DNA from 3 places in the Luteibacter sp. 1214 genome. Region 3 is predicted to be linked to each of the others. Evidence: riboswitches for the same ligand, from Rfam matches in the RefSeq annotation. Region 3 holds a riboswitch; each other region holds the start of a gene.
What was found. Region 3 has a riboswitch for cobalamin ahead of J2X57_RS18260 (TonB-dependent receptor). Riboswitches for the same ligand answer to the same signal wherever they lie in the genome.
Positions count from the first base shown of each region.

Region 1: another riboswitch for cobalamin. It lies ahead of btuB (TonB-dependent vitamin B12 receptor); the one in region 3 lies ahead of J2X57_RS18260 (TonB-dependent receptor).
Region 2: another riboswitch for cobalamin. It lies ahead of J2X57_RS15195 (ribonucleoside-diphosphate reductase subunit alpha); the one in region 3 lies ahead of J2X57_RS18260 (TonB-dependent receptor).

Region 1 covers NZ_JAVDSQ010000006.1:222,220-226,939, reverse strand. Annotated here, with positions in the region: partial or broken gene J2X57_RS15040 (acyltransferase) at 1-995, shown strand, start outside; cobalamin riboswitch at 1,019-1,254, shown strand; gene btuB (TonB-dependent vitamin B12 receptor) at 1,377-3,254, shown strand; gene J2X57_RS15030 (hypothetical protein) at 3,283-3,864, shown strand; gene cobO (cob(I)yrinic acid a,c-diamide adenosyltransferase) at 3,891-4,493, shown strand; gene J2X57_RS15020 (cobyrinate a,c-diamide synthase) at 4,490-4,720, shown strand, end outside.
Region 2 covers NZ_JAVDSQ010000006.1:266,968-271,687, reverse strand. Annotated here, with positions in the region: gene J2X57_RS15200 (ribonucleotide-diphosphate reductase subunit beta) at 1-689, opposite strand, end outside; gene J2X57_RS15195 (ribonucleoside-diphosphate reductase subunit alpha) at 842-3,358, opposite strand; cobalamin riboswitch at 3,515-3,726, opposite strand; gene J2X57_RS15190 (response regulator) at 3,921-4,720, shown strand, end outside.
Region 3 covers NZ_JAVDSQ010000010.1:107,457-112,176, forward strand. Annotated here, with positions in the region: gene J2X57_RS18260 (TonB-dependent receptor) at 3-1,898, opposite strand; cobalamin riboswitch at 2,053-2,284, opposite strand; gene nagA (N-acetylglucosamine-6-phosphate deacetylase) at 2,317-3,468, opposite strand; gene J2X57_RS18270 (SIS domain-containing protein) at 3,491-4,525, opposite strand; gene J2X57_RS18275 (GntR family transcriptional regulator) at 4,539-4,720, opposite strand, start outside.

The DNA of each region.
Region 1 (4,720 bases), on a different contig from region 3:
GCCTCGGCGAGGGCTTCAGCAAGCTGGAATGGTCGGGGTGGATGGGCGTCGACCTGTTCTTCGTGCTGAGCGGCTACCTCATCGGCACGCAGGTGCTGAAGTCCCTGAAGACCACCGGAAGACTCGATTTCCCTGGCTTCTACCGGCGCCGTTTCGTACGGATATTTCCTGCGTTCATCGTCGTGCTGGCGATGTATGCGTTATGGCCGGCATGGCGAGAAACGCCGGGTATGCAGCCGTTGTGGCAATTTCCGACGTTTACCTTCAACCTGTTGTTCGACAACGGCGACAACTATGCGTTCTCCCACGTGTGGTCGCTATGCGTGGAAGAACACTTCTATCTCGTCTTTCCCTTGCTGGCCTTCGCGCTGACGCGCAAACCCGCTCTGTGGAAGTTCATCACCGTATGCGTCGCGGTGGTCGCCGGCGGCCTCCTGTTGCGGGCGTGGCTGTGGTCCGATTTGCTGGGACCGGCTCGTGATACGGACATCAGTGCGGGCCTGCTCTATCTCCGTTACCTCTATTACCCCACGTGGTCGCGCCTGGATGGGCTCGTCGCCGGTGTCGCCCTGGCGGCGTGCGGGGTGTATCGCCCGCAGTGGATGGCATGGATCCATGCGCGCGCGGGCTGGGTGCTCGGCGCCGCCACCGTTCTCCTTGGCGTCTGTCTGGTCCTTTTCGACGGTGCACGCCCCCTGTTCTGGCCCTGCGTCATCGGCTACCCCCTGCTGTCGCTGGCGATGGGTGGCTTCGTCGCCGCCTTCAGCGGCCCGACCGTCTTCGCAAGGCTGCGGGTGCCCGGTGCCGGATGGCTGGCCGCCGCTTCGTACAGCCTCTATCTCTGCCACAAAGGCGTTTTTCATCTGACGGAGGGGCTGCTCGGTGACGGTCTGGCCGGTCATCGCTTCGTCCGTTTCGCCATCTATGCGTCCGCGACCCTGGCTGGCGGTGCGCTGCTTCACTATGGTGTCGAGCGCCCGTTCCTGCGCTGGCGCGACCGCCGCGTTCATGCTTCGGATACACTACCGCCGCCCAAGGTGATTCCCGGCGTCGCAGCCGGGGATTGAAACGGGAATCCGGTGACCCGCGCGATCCACGAGGTCCGCGTCATTCCGGAGCTGCCCCCGCAACGGTAGGCGAGCCAAAGGTCTGCATGAAGCCACTGTGCCCCGAAAGGCATGGGAAGGCGCCGACCGGCAGGGATTCTCCCTGCGCTCGCAAGCCCGGAGACCGGCCTTCGAGGTAACACCGGACAGGCGGAGGGCCATGTCGTGGGTGGCCGGCCGGCCTTCCGCCATCGGCGCTCCCCGCTACCGTCTCCCTGTCTCTCGCCATTCATGCCGCGCGGATGGGCGCGGTAGTGCAGGAGTCACCACGTGTCGCTTCGTATTTCCACCCTCGCGGTCGCCATCGCGATGGCATGCCTCGTTCCCGCCGCGGCCTTCGCCGATGACACCTCCACCGACCTCGACAAGGTGGTGGTCACCGCGAGCCGGACCGAGCAGACCCAGGCGCAGGTGCTGTCCGCCTCCACGGTGATCGACCGTGCCGGGATCGAGCGGCTGCAGCCGCGCTCGCTGGCCGACCTGCTGCGTGCGACGCCCGGTGTGTCCATCGCCAATAACGGCGGCCCGGGCAAGTCGACCTCCGTCTTCATGCGCGGCACCGAGTCCGACCACGTCCTCGTGCTGATCGATGGCGTGAAGGTGGGTTCAGCGACCTCCGGTACGGCGGCCTTCCAGGATATTCCGGTCGACCAGATCGAGCGCATCGAAATCGTCCGTGGCCCGTTTTCCAGCCTCTATGGCTCGGACGCGCTGGGTGGCGTCATCCAGATCTTTACCCGTCGCCCGGAAGGCAGCTTCGTGCCGAACTTCTCCATCGGTGGCGGCAGCTACGACACCTTGCGCGGCTCGGCCGGCTTCAGCGGACGCGGCTCGAACGGCTGGTACGCGGTGGAAGCGAACCACGACCAGACCGACGGCATCAACGCATGCCGCGGCCGCCCCAGCCCGGGCGGCGGCGGTTGCTACACCTACGAGCCGGACAAGGACGGTTACCGCAACAATGCGCTGTCGCTGAAGGGCGGATGGCGCTTCGACGAGCAGTGGGACGCCGACGTCAATGCCATGCGCACCGAAGGCGCCAACCATTACGACGGCACCAGCAGCAACTTCGCCGACTCGTCGACGCAGGTCGTTGGCGGCCGTCTGCGCTATACACCGTCGAAGGACGTGAAGTTCACCCTCAACCTCGGTCGCAGCGGTGACTTCTCGACCGACCACGAGAACGGCGTCTACGCCGATACGTTCAACACGCATCGCGACGTCGCCTCGGCGCAGGCGGACCTCGGTCATGTCGGTGGGGACGCAGGCCAGACCACGCTCGGTTACGACTGGCAGCGCGATCGCGTCGTCGGCAGCACCGACTACTTCGTCGATGCGCGTCGCAACCACGCGATTTTCGGCCAGTGGTTGCAGGCATTCGGCGACAGCTCGATCCAGGCCAGTCTGCGCCGTGACGAGAACAGCCAGTTCGGCGGCAAGACCACCGGCAGCCTGCAGTACGGCTACATGCTGACGAAGGACCTGCGTGTCACCGGCAGCTACGGCACCGCGTTCAAGGCACCGACGTTCAACGACCTGTACTACCCCGACTACGGCAATCCGGACCTCCGCCCGGAAACTTCCCGCAACTGGGAGCTGGGGCTGCGCGGTACGCCCACGTGGGGTAACTGGTCGATCAATGCCTTCCAGAATCACATCGACAACCTGATCGTCTTCGACTCGAGCCTGACCGGTCCGCTGTTCCCGTTTGGTGGCGCGAACAATATCGACCGCGCACGGATCCGTGGCGTGGAGCTGGCAGCCGACACCACCGTCGCCGACTGGCACCTCTCGGGTAACGCGACGTGGCTGCAGCCGGAAGACGATAGCGACGACGACAGCAAGGGCAACCTGTTGCCACGACGTGCCCGCCGCACCGCGAATATCGACGTCGACCGCTCGTTCGGCGCGCTGAGCGTCGGTGCCAGTGTGTTCGCCTCGGGCTATCGCTATGACGACTCGACCAACCTGCACCGACTGGGTGGCTACGCGCTGACCGATCTGCGCATCGCGTACGCCTTCGCGCCGGCGTGGTCGGTGGAGCTGGCCGGCAAGAATGTCTTCGATCGCCACTACGAGACCGCGCGTTACTTCAATCAGCTGGGTCGCAACTACATGCTCACGTTCCGCTACCAGCCCCGCTCGTAATCCGTCCCCCCGTACGAGGTACGCCCCGATGAAACCCCTGTCACGTCCGTTGTTTGTCGCCATGTCGGCATGGTTCGCGCTGATCATGATCGCCACGCGTTTTCATCACTTCGGCGATGTACTCCATCTTCCCGACGCGTCGATGGCGTTGTTCTTCCTCGGGGGTATCTACCTGCGAAAGCACCTGGCCTTCGTGGCCTTCGTCGTCCTGGCGGTGCTGATCGACTGGGTTTCGATCAGCTACGCGGGCGTGAGCGACTTCTGCATCACGGTGGCCTATTCGTTCATGCCGCTGGCGTACGCCGTGCTCTGGTACGGCGGCCGCCTGGTGGCACCGCGTTTCGACGGTTCACTGGCATCGCATGCGATGGTATTCGCGGCATTGCTGGTCTGCGCCACGGTCTCGTACGCCATATCCAATGGTGCGTTCTACTGGCTGGGTGGCCGTTACACCGATACCAACATGACCCAGTACGTCCAGCGCTTCATGCAATGGGCGCCGCTCTTCGTGCGTGCCGCCGCGGCGTATGTGCTGGTGGCTCAGGTGGTCCAGGCGGCGGTCTGGCGCTTCGCACCGCGGGCACGGGACGCCCGTACCACTCACGCATGAGCGGCGACACCACGCCATGGAGTGAAATGGACGAGGAGGCTCGTCATCGCGACCGCATGCGCCGGAAGAAGGAGCTGATCGACCGGCGTATCGCGAAAGCGACCATCGATCGCGGCGTGCTCGTGGTCAACACCGGCAACGGCAAGGGAAAGAGCTCGTCCGGATTCGGTATGCTGGCGCGGTCGCTCGGCCATGGCTTTCGTTGTGGCGTCGTCCAGTTCATCAAGGGCAGTTTTTCCACCGGCGAGGAGGCATTCTTCCGCATGTACGAAGACGGTGCGCTCGATTACCACGTGATGGGCGAAGGCTATACGTGGGAGACACAGGACAAGGCGCGCGACATCGCGGCGGCCATGGCCGCGTGGGATGTCGCCGAGCGCATGCTCGCCGACCCGGCATACGATTTCATCCTGCTCGACGAGCTGAACATCGCGCTGGTGAAGCAATACATCCCGCTCGATCGCGTGCTCGACGCCTGCCGGGCGCGGCCCGAACGACAGCATGTGGTGATCACGGGCCGTGGCGCGCCGGATGCGCTCGTCGAACTGGCGGATACCGTGACCGAGATGCGCGTGGTGAAACACGCCTATCAGGCGGGTATCCGCGCGCAGAAGGGCGTGGAACTGTGAGCCGTTCGTGTCCCGCGCTGCTGGTCTCGGCACCTGCGTCGGGGCAGGGCAAGACCAGTGTGACGGCGGCGCTGGCGCGTGCGCATGCGCGTGCCGGCCGCCGGGTCCGCGTCTTCAAGACCGGACCCGATTTTCTCGACCCGATGATCCTCCAGCGCGCAGCCGGCGCTCCGGTTTACCAGCTCGACACCTGGATGGGTGGCGAAGACGACGTTCGCGCGCGACTC
Region 2 (4,720 bases), on a different contig from region 3:
CGCACGACCTCGAAGGCGAACGCCATGTGGCCGGACTCGTCGCGGAACACCCAGTTGGTGCCCGAAGCCAGGCCGTGCAGCAGCCCGCGCGAACGCAGGTAGTACACGTAAGCGAAGGCGGCGAAGAAGAACAGACCTTCGATGCACGCGGCGAAGCAGATCAGGTTGAGCAGGAACTGGCGACGGTGCTCGCGCGTCTCGAGACGGTTGAGGTTCTGGATCGAGTCGATCCACTTGAAGCAGAACTCACCCTTCTGACGGATCGACGGGATGCTCTCGATCGCGGCGAAGGCCTTGTTGCGCTCGGCCGGTTCCGGAATGTAGGTGTCCAGCAGCGTGAGGTAGAACTGCACGTGCAGCGCTTCTTCGTACAGCTGGCGCGAAAGGTACATGCGCGCTTCGGGCGAGTTCACGTGCTGGTACAGATTGAGTACCAGGTTGTTCGACACGATGGTGTCGCCGGTGGCGAAGAACGCGACCAGACGATGGATCAGGTGACGGTCCGCATCCGACATCTTCGACTTCAGGTCGGTGGTGTCGAGCGAGAAATCCACTTCTTCCACGGTCCAGGTGTTGCGGATCGCCGCGCGATACATCTCGTAGAACTGCGGGTATTTCATCGGCCGCAGGGTCAGCTCGAAGCCGGGATCGAGAATATGGGTATCGCGGGTGACGGGAGAAGCGGACATCGGGCTACCTCGAATTAATTACGTGTAGGAGCGCGCCCTGCGCGCGAAAAACCAACGAAGCGGCGATACTGGAACGTTTGGCGCAGGCAGCGGCTTCGCGCGCGGGGCGCGCTCCTACAGGGGTGCTGCGCCCCTGTAGGGGCGCGTTGCTTTTATTGGCAGGCTTCGCAGTACTCGGGGTTCTCGAGCGAGCAGAACACCGCGGCTTCGGCCTGTTCCTGCGCATCGGCGACCGGAGCGGCCGGCGTGGGCAGCGAGGCCGACGACGAGCTCACCGTGGTCTTGGCGATGCGGGTGGCGGGACGCGAACGCAGGTAATACGTCGTCTTGATGCCCGACTTCCACGCGTACATGTACATCGAGGAAAGCTGACCGATGTTCGGGTTTTCCATGAACAGGTTCAGCGACTGGCTCTGGTCGATGTACGCACCACGCGCGGCGGCGAGATCGATCAGTGCCTTCTGCGGCAGCTCCCACGTCGTGCGGTAGACCTCGCGCAGCGCGGCCGGAATCGCGGCGATGCCCTGCACCGAACCTTCGGCGAGCTTGATCTGATCGCGCACGTCGGCGGTCCACAGGCCCAGCGTCTTCAGCTCATCGACCAGATAACGGTTGACGACGAGGAAGTCGCCCGAGAGCGTCTCGCGCTTGAACAGGTTGGACACCTGCGGCTCGATGCACTCGTAGCAGCCGGCGATCGAAGCGATCGTGGCGGTCGGAGCGATGGCGATGACCAGCGAATTGCGCAGGCCCTTGGCCTTGATCTTCTCGCGCAGCTCGGCCCAGCGGCCCTCTACGCCGGTCGGCGTGGCCGCCGGCCAGTAGTCGAACTGAAGCTCGCCGTTGGCGGCGCGGGTTTCGTCGAAGCCCGGGTGGGCACCGTCGCGCTCGGCGATCTCGTTGGACATCGACAGCGCGTGGAAATAGATCTCTTCCTGGATGCGCGTGGACAGCTTGCGCGCTTCTTCGGAGTCGAAGGGCAGGCGCAGCTTGAAGAACACGTCCTGCAGGCCCATCACGCCCAGACCCACCGGACGCCACTTCATGTTGGCCGTCTTCGCCGTGGCGATCGGGTAGAAGTTGAGGTCGATGACGCGGTTGAGCTGACGCACGGCGGTGCGCACCGTGGTACCGAGCTTCTCGTAGTCGAACTGACCGTCCACCACGTGCCGGGCCAGGTTGACCGAGCCGAGGTTGCACACGGCGGTCTCGCCCTCGGAGGTGACTTCAAGGATCTCGGTGCACAGGTTGGACAGGTGAATGACGTTTTCCGGACGCGCGGTCTGGTTGCTCGTGGCGTTCGAGCGGTCCTTGAAGGTCATCCAGCCGTTGCCGGTCTGTGCCAGCGAGCGCAGCATGCGGGCGTACAGCTCGCGCGCCTTGATCGACTTGGCGGCCAGGCCCTCGGCCTCGGCCTTCTCATAGGCGGCCTCGAACGTCGCGCCCCAGGTGTCGACGAAGTGCGGCACGATCTTCGGATCGAACAGCGACCAGTCGCCGTCGGTCTCCACGCGGCGCATGAAGAGGTCGGGCACCCAGTTGGCCAGGTTGAGGTTGTGCGTACGGCGCGCGTCGTCGCCGGTGTTCTCACGCAGCTCGAGGAATTCCTCGATGTCGGCGTGCCAGGACTCGAGGTACACGCAGGCGGCGCCCTTGCGCTTGCCACCCTGGTTCACCGCGGCGACCGAGGCGTCCAGCGTCTTCAGCCAGGGCACGAGGCCGTTGGAATGACCGTTGGTGCCCTTGATCAGCGAACCGCGCGAACGGATGCGCGAGTAAGCCAGGCCGATACCGCCGGCGAACTTGGACAGCTGGGCCACGTCGCCGTACTTGGCGTAGATCGACTCCAGGGCATCCTGCGGCGAGTCCAGCAGGAAGCACGACGACAGCTGCTCGTGCGCCGTACCGGCATTGAACAGGGTCGGCGAGCTGGCCAGGTATTCCAGCGACGACAGCATGCGATACAGCTCGAGCGTCTCGGCCACGTCGTTGCCGCCGAGCGCGCAGGCGATGCGCATGAAGAAGTACTGCGGCGTTTCGATGACGAAGCGCTTCGTCGGGTGACGCAGCAGGTAGCGGTCATAAACCGTGCGCAGGCCGAAGTACTCGAAGCGGCGCGAACCGGTCGTGTCGATGGCGTCGTTGAGCTTGCGCGCATTGACCTGGACGAAGTCACGCAGACGCTCGTTGAGGATGCCCAGGTCGAAACCGGTGGAGATCGACTGCGAGAACGACTGGATGTCCTGACCGGATACTTCCTTGTCGACGAAGGCGGCGAGCAGGCGTGCGGCCAGCTGGCCGTACTCCGGTTCCTCGGCGGTGAGCGCCGCGGCGGTACGGATCGACAGCTGGTCGAGTTCCTGCGTGGTGGCGCCATCGTAGAGTCCGCCGATGGTCTTCAGGGCGACGCGCATGGGGTCGACCGCGAACAGGCCGTCGGCGCTGCGGGTCACCGCGCGCACGATCTTGTTCACGTCGACGACTTCCTGGCCGCCGTTGCGCTTGGTGACGCGCATCTGGCCAGGGTTGTGCGGGGGCGTCAGCGCGAACGCCGGCGGCGGGTCGTTGCGGTAGCCGGCGGCAGGCGCCTTGTCCGTGGTGTTATTGGCGGAGACGGCGGCATCGGCCGTCTCGGTGCGCTCGCGCGCGGAAGAATCCATCGTGGTCATTGTCTTGGCTCGCCCCAGGTTCTATCACCCGTTCCCGGTCGGCTGGCTCGTGAGGGATGGGGCTGATGCGGGAAACGGCCGGGGACGGAGCGCGCCGCGAAGGGGCTCCGGTCCGCGACGTGCTTCCCCGCGGAAGCCGTCACCACTATCGAGGCCGCCCGGGCACCGATTGCTGGCAGGTCTTCGGACTCATGGACATGGACCTTTCGGTCCGCCTACCCGTCGCTTCCCAGCCCCTGAAGGACCAGTGCATTGAACGGGATCGTTTCCATTTACCGCTGCGGGGCAGTTCCGGATTCGCACCGGATTCCCTATTAAGTCCGACGGGCAGTCGCGCCTCTCCGGACACCAACGGGACACACCATATAGGCGGGGGGTGGCAGCGTCAACACAAGATGTAGGGTGTCGCCGCTATGTGCTTGATCCGCCGCAAGTGATTTTTTGCAACCCCTTTCCCGCCCCGCGACGAAGAGGACCATGAGGGTTTTGTGAAGATCGTCTACACAAAGCGCATGACCTCTAACCGATAACATCTGCGATCCCTCATAGGATCGCTCGCTAGATGACCTTGACGTTCGCGCTGCAGGAACATGCCCTGGTCACCGATGCGTTCGACGCGCTGCCCTTCGGCTTCACCGCCGTCACGGCGGATGGCGAGCTCCTGTATGCCAATGCCTGGATGACGGCACGCCTCCGCGACGCGGGTGCGTGCCGCTTTCTGACCTGGTGGAATGAGGAAAGCCGGTCTCGCCTCGAGACCGCCTTGTCGCTTGCTGACGCCGGGGGCGTCCGAGAGCTGGCCCTGGGCTCCGTGGAGGGCGCCACCTGGCGGGTCTCGATCGAGCCGTGGCGCGCATCGGCGCTGGGCCAGGCGTCCTTCGTCGTGAGCATCCGCCCGCTGTCCGGGCAGACCGAGGCCGCGCGCACCATCGAAGAGCGTCGTGTGGCGCTGATCGAGGTCAGCGACATCCTCCGCGAAGTCGAAGATCCCGCCGAGATCGCCTACCGCGTGGCCGAGGTACTCGGCCGCGCGCTTCATGTCAGCCGTGCGGGCTATGGCTCGGTGGACACGATCGCGGAGACCATCACGATCGAGCGCGACTGGAACGCGCCGGGCATCGTCACGATCGCCGGTGTCCTCAACTTCCGTGAATACGGCTCCTACATCGACGATATCAAGGCCGGCCGTACCGCGGTCGTGTCCGACGCGTACAAGGACCCGCGCACGATCCATACGGCGGATGCGCTGGCGTCGATCAGCGCCACCTCGTTCATCAACATGCCGGTGACCGAGCGTGGCGGCACGGTGGCGCTGCTCTATCTGAACCACGAAAGCCCGCGTGAGTGGCCGGAAGAAGAGAT
Region 3 (4,720 bases):
CCTCAGCGTACGGGCGAGAACCGCACGGTCACATAGTAGGTCCGCCCCAGCTGGTTGTAATACGCCGCCGTCTCGTACCGCTTGTCCGCCACGTTCGCGACCCGGCCCTGCACGCTCCAGGCATCGTCCATGTGCCAGGTGGCACGCAGATCCGCGGTCGTGTAGCCGCCCAGACGCGTCGTGTTGGCCGCATCGTCGTAGCTGTAACCCGAGGCGTAGACCGAGCCACCCAGCGTCAACGCGCCCAGGTCCTTGTCCAGATCCACGCGACCGGTGCGACGCGGACGGCGGGCCAGCAGGTTGTCCTTCTCGAACCCGCTGTCCCGGTCCAGCGGCTGCTGCAGCGTCAGGTAGCCGCGCACGTGCCAGCCATCGACGTCCGCGCCCACCTGGCCTTCAAGGCCGCGCAGGCGGGCCTTGCTGACGTTGACCGGCAGGAAGTTCGCGTCGTAGCCGATCAGGTCGTCGACCTGGCTCTGGTAGGCGTTGACGGCCCAGTTCCAGATGCCCGGACGACCCGACAGGCCGATCTCGGCGGTGCGCGACTTCTCCGGCTTGAGGTTCACCGTGGGCACGCCGTACGGGTAGTACTCGTCGTTGAAGGTCGGCGCGTGGAAGGCGGTGCCATAAGAGGCCGTGACCTTCATGCCGTTGTCGAAACGGAAGCCATAGGCAGCCGAGCCGGTCGTGTGGTTGCCGAACTGGGTGTTGTGGTCGTGGCGGGCCGACAGCTGGATCTCATGCGGGCCGAACACGCCCTGGTAGAGCGCGAACACGCCCGTGTTGTTGCGGGTGTCCTTGAGATAATCCGTGTCGCTGCTCAGCTTTTCCTGCTGGTAGTCGACGCCGGCGCTCAGCGTCTGGCCCGGGGCCAGCGTGAAGTCGTTCTGCCAGGAACCCTGATTGCGCTTAGAGTACAGATATCCCACGCGCAGCTTGTCGGCACCGGTGACGTAGTTGAAGTCCGCGTCGTAATAGCCCTTGTTGGCGCCATTGAGGTAGTTGTCGGCGCGGTCCTGGTTCTGCCCCAGACTGACCGACATGCGCCACGCGGACAGCACGTCGAAAGCCAGCTTCGCGCCGGCGACCTGCTGCGAGCGTCGGGTCAGGTTCTGGTAGTCGCCGTCGTATTCGATATCGCCTTTGCTGCGCAGCCAGCTGCCGGTGAGCTCGGTGCCGTCGTCCCAGCGGTAACCGCCCGACAGCGCGCCGTTGTAAGTGCGATAGGCGTCATGGTCCGGCTCGTCGGTGAAGCAGCCCTTGAACGCCGTGCCCGCGCCGATGCGGCAGGCGTTGATGCCCGAGGTGTACTGGCCGCCGAGGCTGGCGTTGTACCAGCCGTGGGTCGTGCCGCCCGACACGCCGACCTGACCGGCGGTGTAGCCGTGGCTGCCGCCGGTGACCGAGAGGCTCGGGGTCGGCGCTTCGCCGGCCTGGCCGTGGCGGGTGAAGATCTGGATGACGCCGCCGATCGCGTCGGAGCCGTAAAGGCTCGAGCGCGGACCGCGGACGACCTCGATGTGGTCGATCTGCTCGACCGGCAGCTGCTCGTAAGCCGGCAGACCCGCGCCCACGGTACCCACGCGGACACCGTCCACGAGGACCAGCGTGTGCGAGGAGTTGCTGCCACGCATGAACAGCGAGGTCTGCTGGCCGATACCGCCGGTGTTGGCCATGACCACACCGGGCAGCCCGGCGAGCAGGTCCTGGACGTTACGCGGCTGCAGACGCTCGATGTCTTCGTGGGTGATCACGGTCACCGGGGCGAGTACCTCGTCCAGCGGCGTGGCCGTGCGGGTCGCGGTGACGATCACGGGATCGAGGGCGTCCGGGGCGTCGGCCGCGTGGGCAGCGGCGATCGACGACAGCAGGGCTGCCGCGAGCAGGGTCTTCTTCATGGAACGGTCTTCCTCCGCCGCATAGCGCGGCAATGCGTAGCTCAAAGGGCGCGCGAGGAGGACATACGGCGAACGGCACACGGGCGGAACCCGGATGACTGTCCGGATTCGCCCTCCGCGAATCGCCCGAAACGGGACGACGCCCCGGGATGGCTCACGGGGCGCGTCGTCGGGCCGGTCTCCGGACTCACGCCGTCCCCGAGGGGTGTCGGACCGGCGCCTTCCCGCTGTCGCAGTGGCTGAAGCCGTGTCCGAGGGGCCGTGACGACCCCGGGCGCTTACCGTTGCGGGGGCAGTGCCGGCCTTGCCGCAGAGGCGGCGCACCGGCTTCCCGTTTCATCCCCGTGGCGCGACGCCCCGGGGACACCCGAACCCCGCGACTTTAACCGGAGGGTGGGGCGCTGTCACGACCGCCCGATCAGCCCGCGGCGTAAACACGCTCGCCGCCGATCCAGGTTTCGATCACCGTATGGGTCTCGTCCATCACGACGAAGTCGGCGCGGTAACCGGCGGCGATATGACCGTGGGTGGCGCCGAGGCCGAGGAACGCGGCCGGATACGTCGACGCCATGCGCGCGGCCTCATCGTAGGCTACGCCGACCATGTCGACCGTGTTGCGCACCGCCGTGGCCATGTCCAGCGCGGAGCCGGCCAGCGTGCCGTCCGCCGTCTGGCAGACGCCGTCGCGCACGGTGATGGTTTCGCCCTTGAGCACGAAGTTCGGATTGTCCGAGCCCACGGGCGGCATCGCGTCGGTGACCAGCATCATCTTCCGTGGCGCCTTCGCCGCGATGGCGACACGCAGCGAGGTCGGGTGCACGTGGTGGCCGTCGACGATCAGACCGCACCAGCTGGCCTGGTCTTCGAGCGCGGCACCGACGACGCCGGGCTCGCGGCTGGTGAAGGGTGTCATCGCGTTGAACAGATGTGTGAAGCCGCGCACGCCCGTCGCCAGTGCATGGCGCGTGGTCTCGTAGTCGGCAGCCGTGTGGCCCGCGGCTACGATGACGCCGTTGGCGACCAGCTGCTGGAGTACTTCCGCGGAAGCGCGCTCGGGGGCCAGCGTCAGCAGGGTCACGCCGCCGTGGCGCCGCGCGACCATCGCGACATCGTCGGCATCGGCGATGCGAAACTTGGCCGGGTCGTGCACGCCCTTGCGTTCAGGGGCGATGAAGGGACCTTCCAGATGGATGCCGAGCACGCCCGGCACGCCCTGGGCGACGGCGTCGTTCACGGCATCGATGGCCTTCGCCATGACCTCCGCGTCGTCACTGATCAGCGTGGGCAGGAAACCCGTGGTGCCGAATCTCGCGTGTGCCTCGCCGATCGTGCGGATCGCGTCGACCGTGGGTGCATCGTTGAACAACACGCCGCCCCCGCCGTTGACCTGGCAGTCGATGAAGCCGGGCAGCAAGGTGCGACCACCAAGGTCATGGCGCTCCGCCGCGCGCACGCGCGGATCGGACGGCAGCGCCAGTCCGGTTATCTTTCCATCGTCGACCAGCACGGCAAAGCCGCTCTGGAATCCGTTGTCGGTAAGCACGCGGCCGTTGACGAGGGCGAGAGTCATGGCGATTCCTTGAGGGTGACGGTCAGACGGTCTCGGTGACTTTATTCAGGTGCGGCGGCACGTCGGGATTGAAGCCGCGCTTCAGCGCGAGCGCCGCCGTGGCGCGGTAGAAGCTCTGCACCGTGATCAGCGGCGCGGCGATCGGTGCGGTGGCGACCAGCGGCAGCACACCCTCACCCGTCGCACCCGGCGCGGCGATCCAGACATTGGCGCCACGCTTGCGGAACTCGGCGGCGACATCGAGCACGCCCGGGAGCGTGTCGTCGTTCTGCGCGAAGAACAGCACCGGGAAGTCCGGGCCGACCAGCGCCATCGGGCCGTGTTTCACTTCGGCCGCGCTGAAGGCTTCGGCATGCAGGCCGCAGGTTTCCTTGAACTTGAGCGCCGCTTCCAGCGCACCGGCGAAGCCGAAGCCACGACCGACCACGAACAGGTTGTGCGCGTCGACGAGGCCTTCCGTCAGCGACGACCAGTCGGCATCCCAGCCCTGGCGCAGCTGCGCGGGCAACGCGGCCAGGGCGTCGGCGATCTCGGCCTTGCCACTCCACCGGGCGGCGATATGCAGAATCGCGAACAGCGCGCCGAGGTAGCTCTTGGTCGCGGCGACGCTGGTTTCCGGGCCCGCGTGCAGCGGGACGACCACGTCCGCGACGTCCGCCAGCGGCGAGTCGGTCACGTTGACCAGCGCCACGACGTACGCACCGGCCTTCTTCGCGGCCTCGGCGTTGCGGACCAGATCCGGACTCTTGCCCGACTGGGATACGGCGACGTAAAGCGCGCCATCGAGGCGCTGCGCGGCGTGGTAAATCGAGGTGACCGACGGCGAGGCCGAGGCGGTGACGACGCCCAGCTGCGTTTCGAACACGTACTTCGCGTACATCGCCGCGTGATCCGAACTGCCACGGGCGCAGGTGATCACCATGCGCGGCGGGTTCGCGCGCAGGCGCTCGGCAAGGGCGCCGATCACGGCTTCGTTAAGGGCAAGCTGCCGCTCGACGACCTCGGCGGTCTCGTGCGCTTCGCGGTACATCAGGGTGTCTTGCGGCTGGATCGTCATGAAGAAGGGTCCGTCAGTCGCTCTGCAGTTCGGCGACGAAGTCGTAGATGTCCCCGCGATACCAGGAACATGTGAACTCGACGATGCGGCCGTCGTCGAGGAAGCTGCGCCGCTCGATATTCAGCCCGGCACTGCCGGCGCCGAGCCGGAGCAGCCGGGTCTGGGCAGGGCCCAGCACCACCGCGCGCAGGCGTT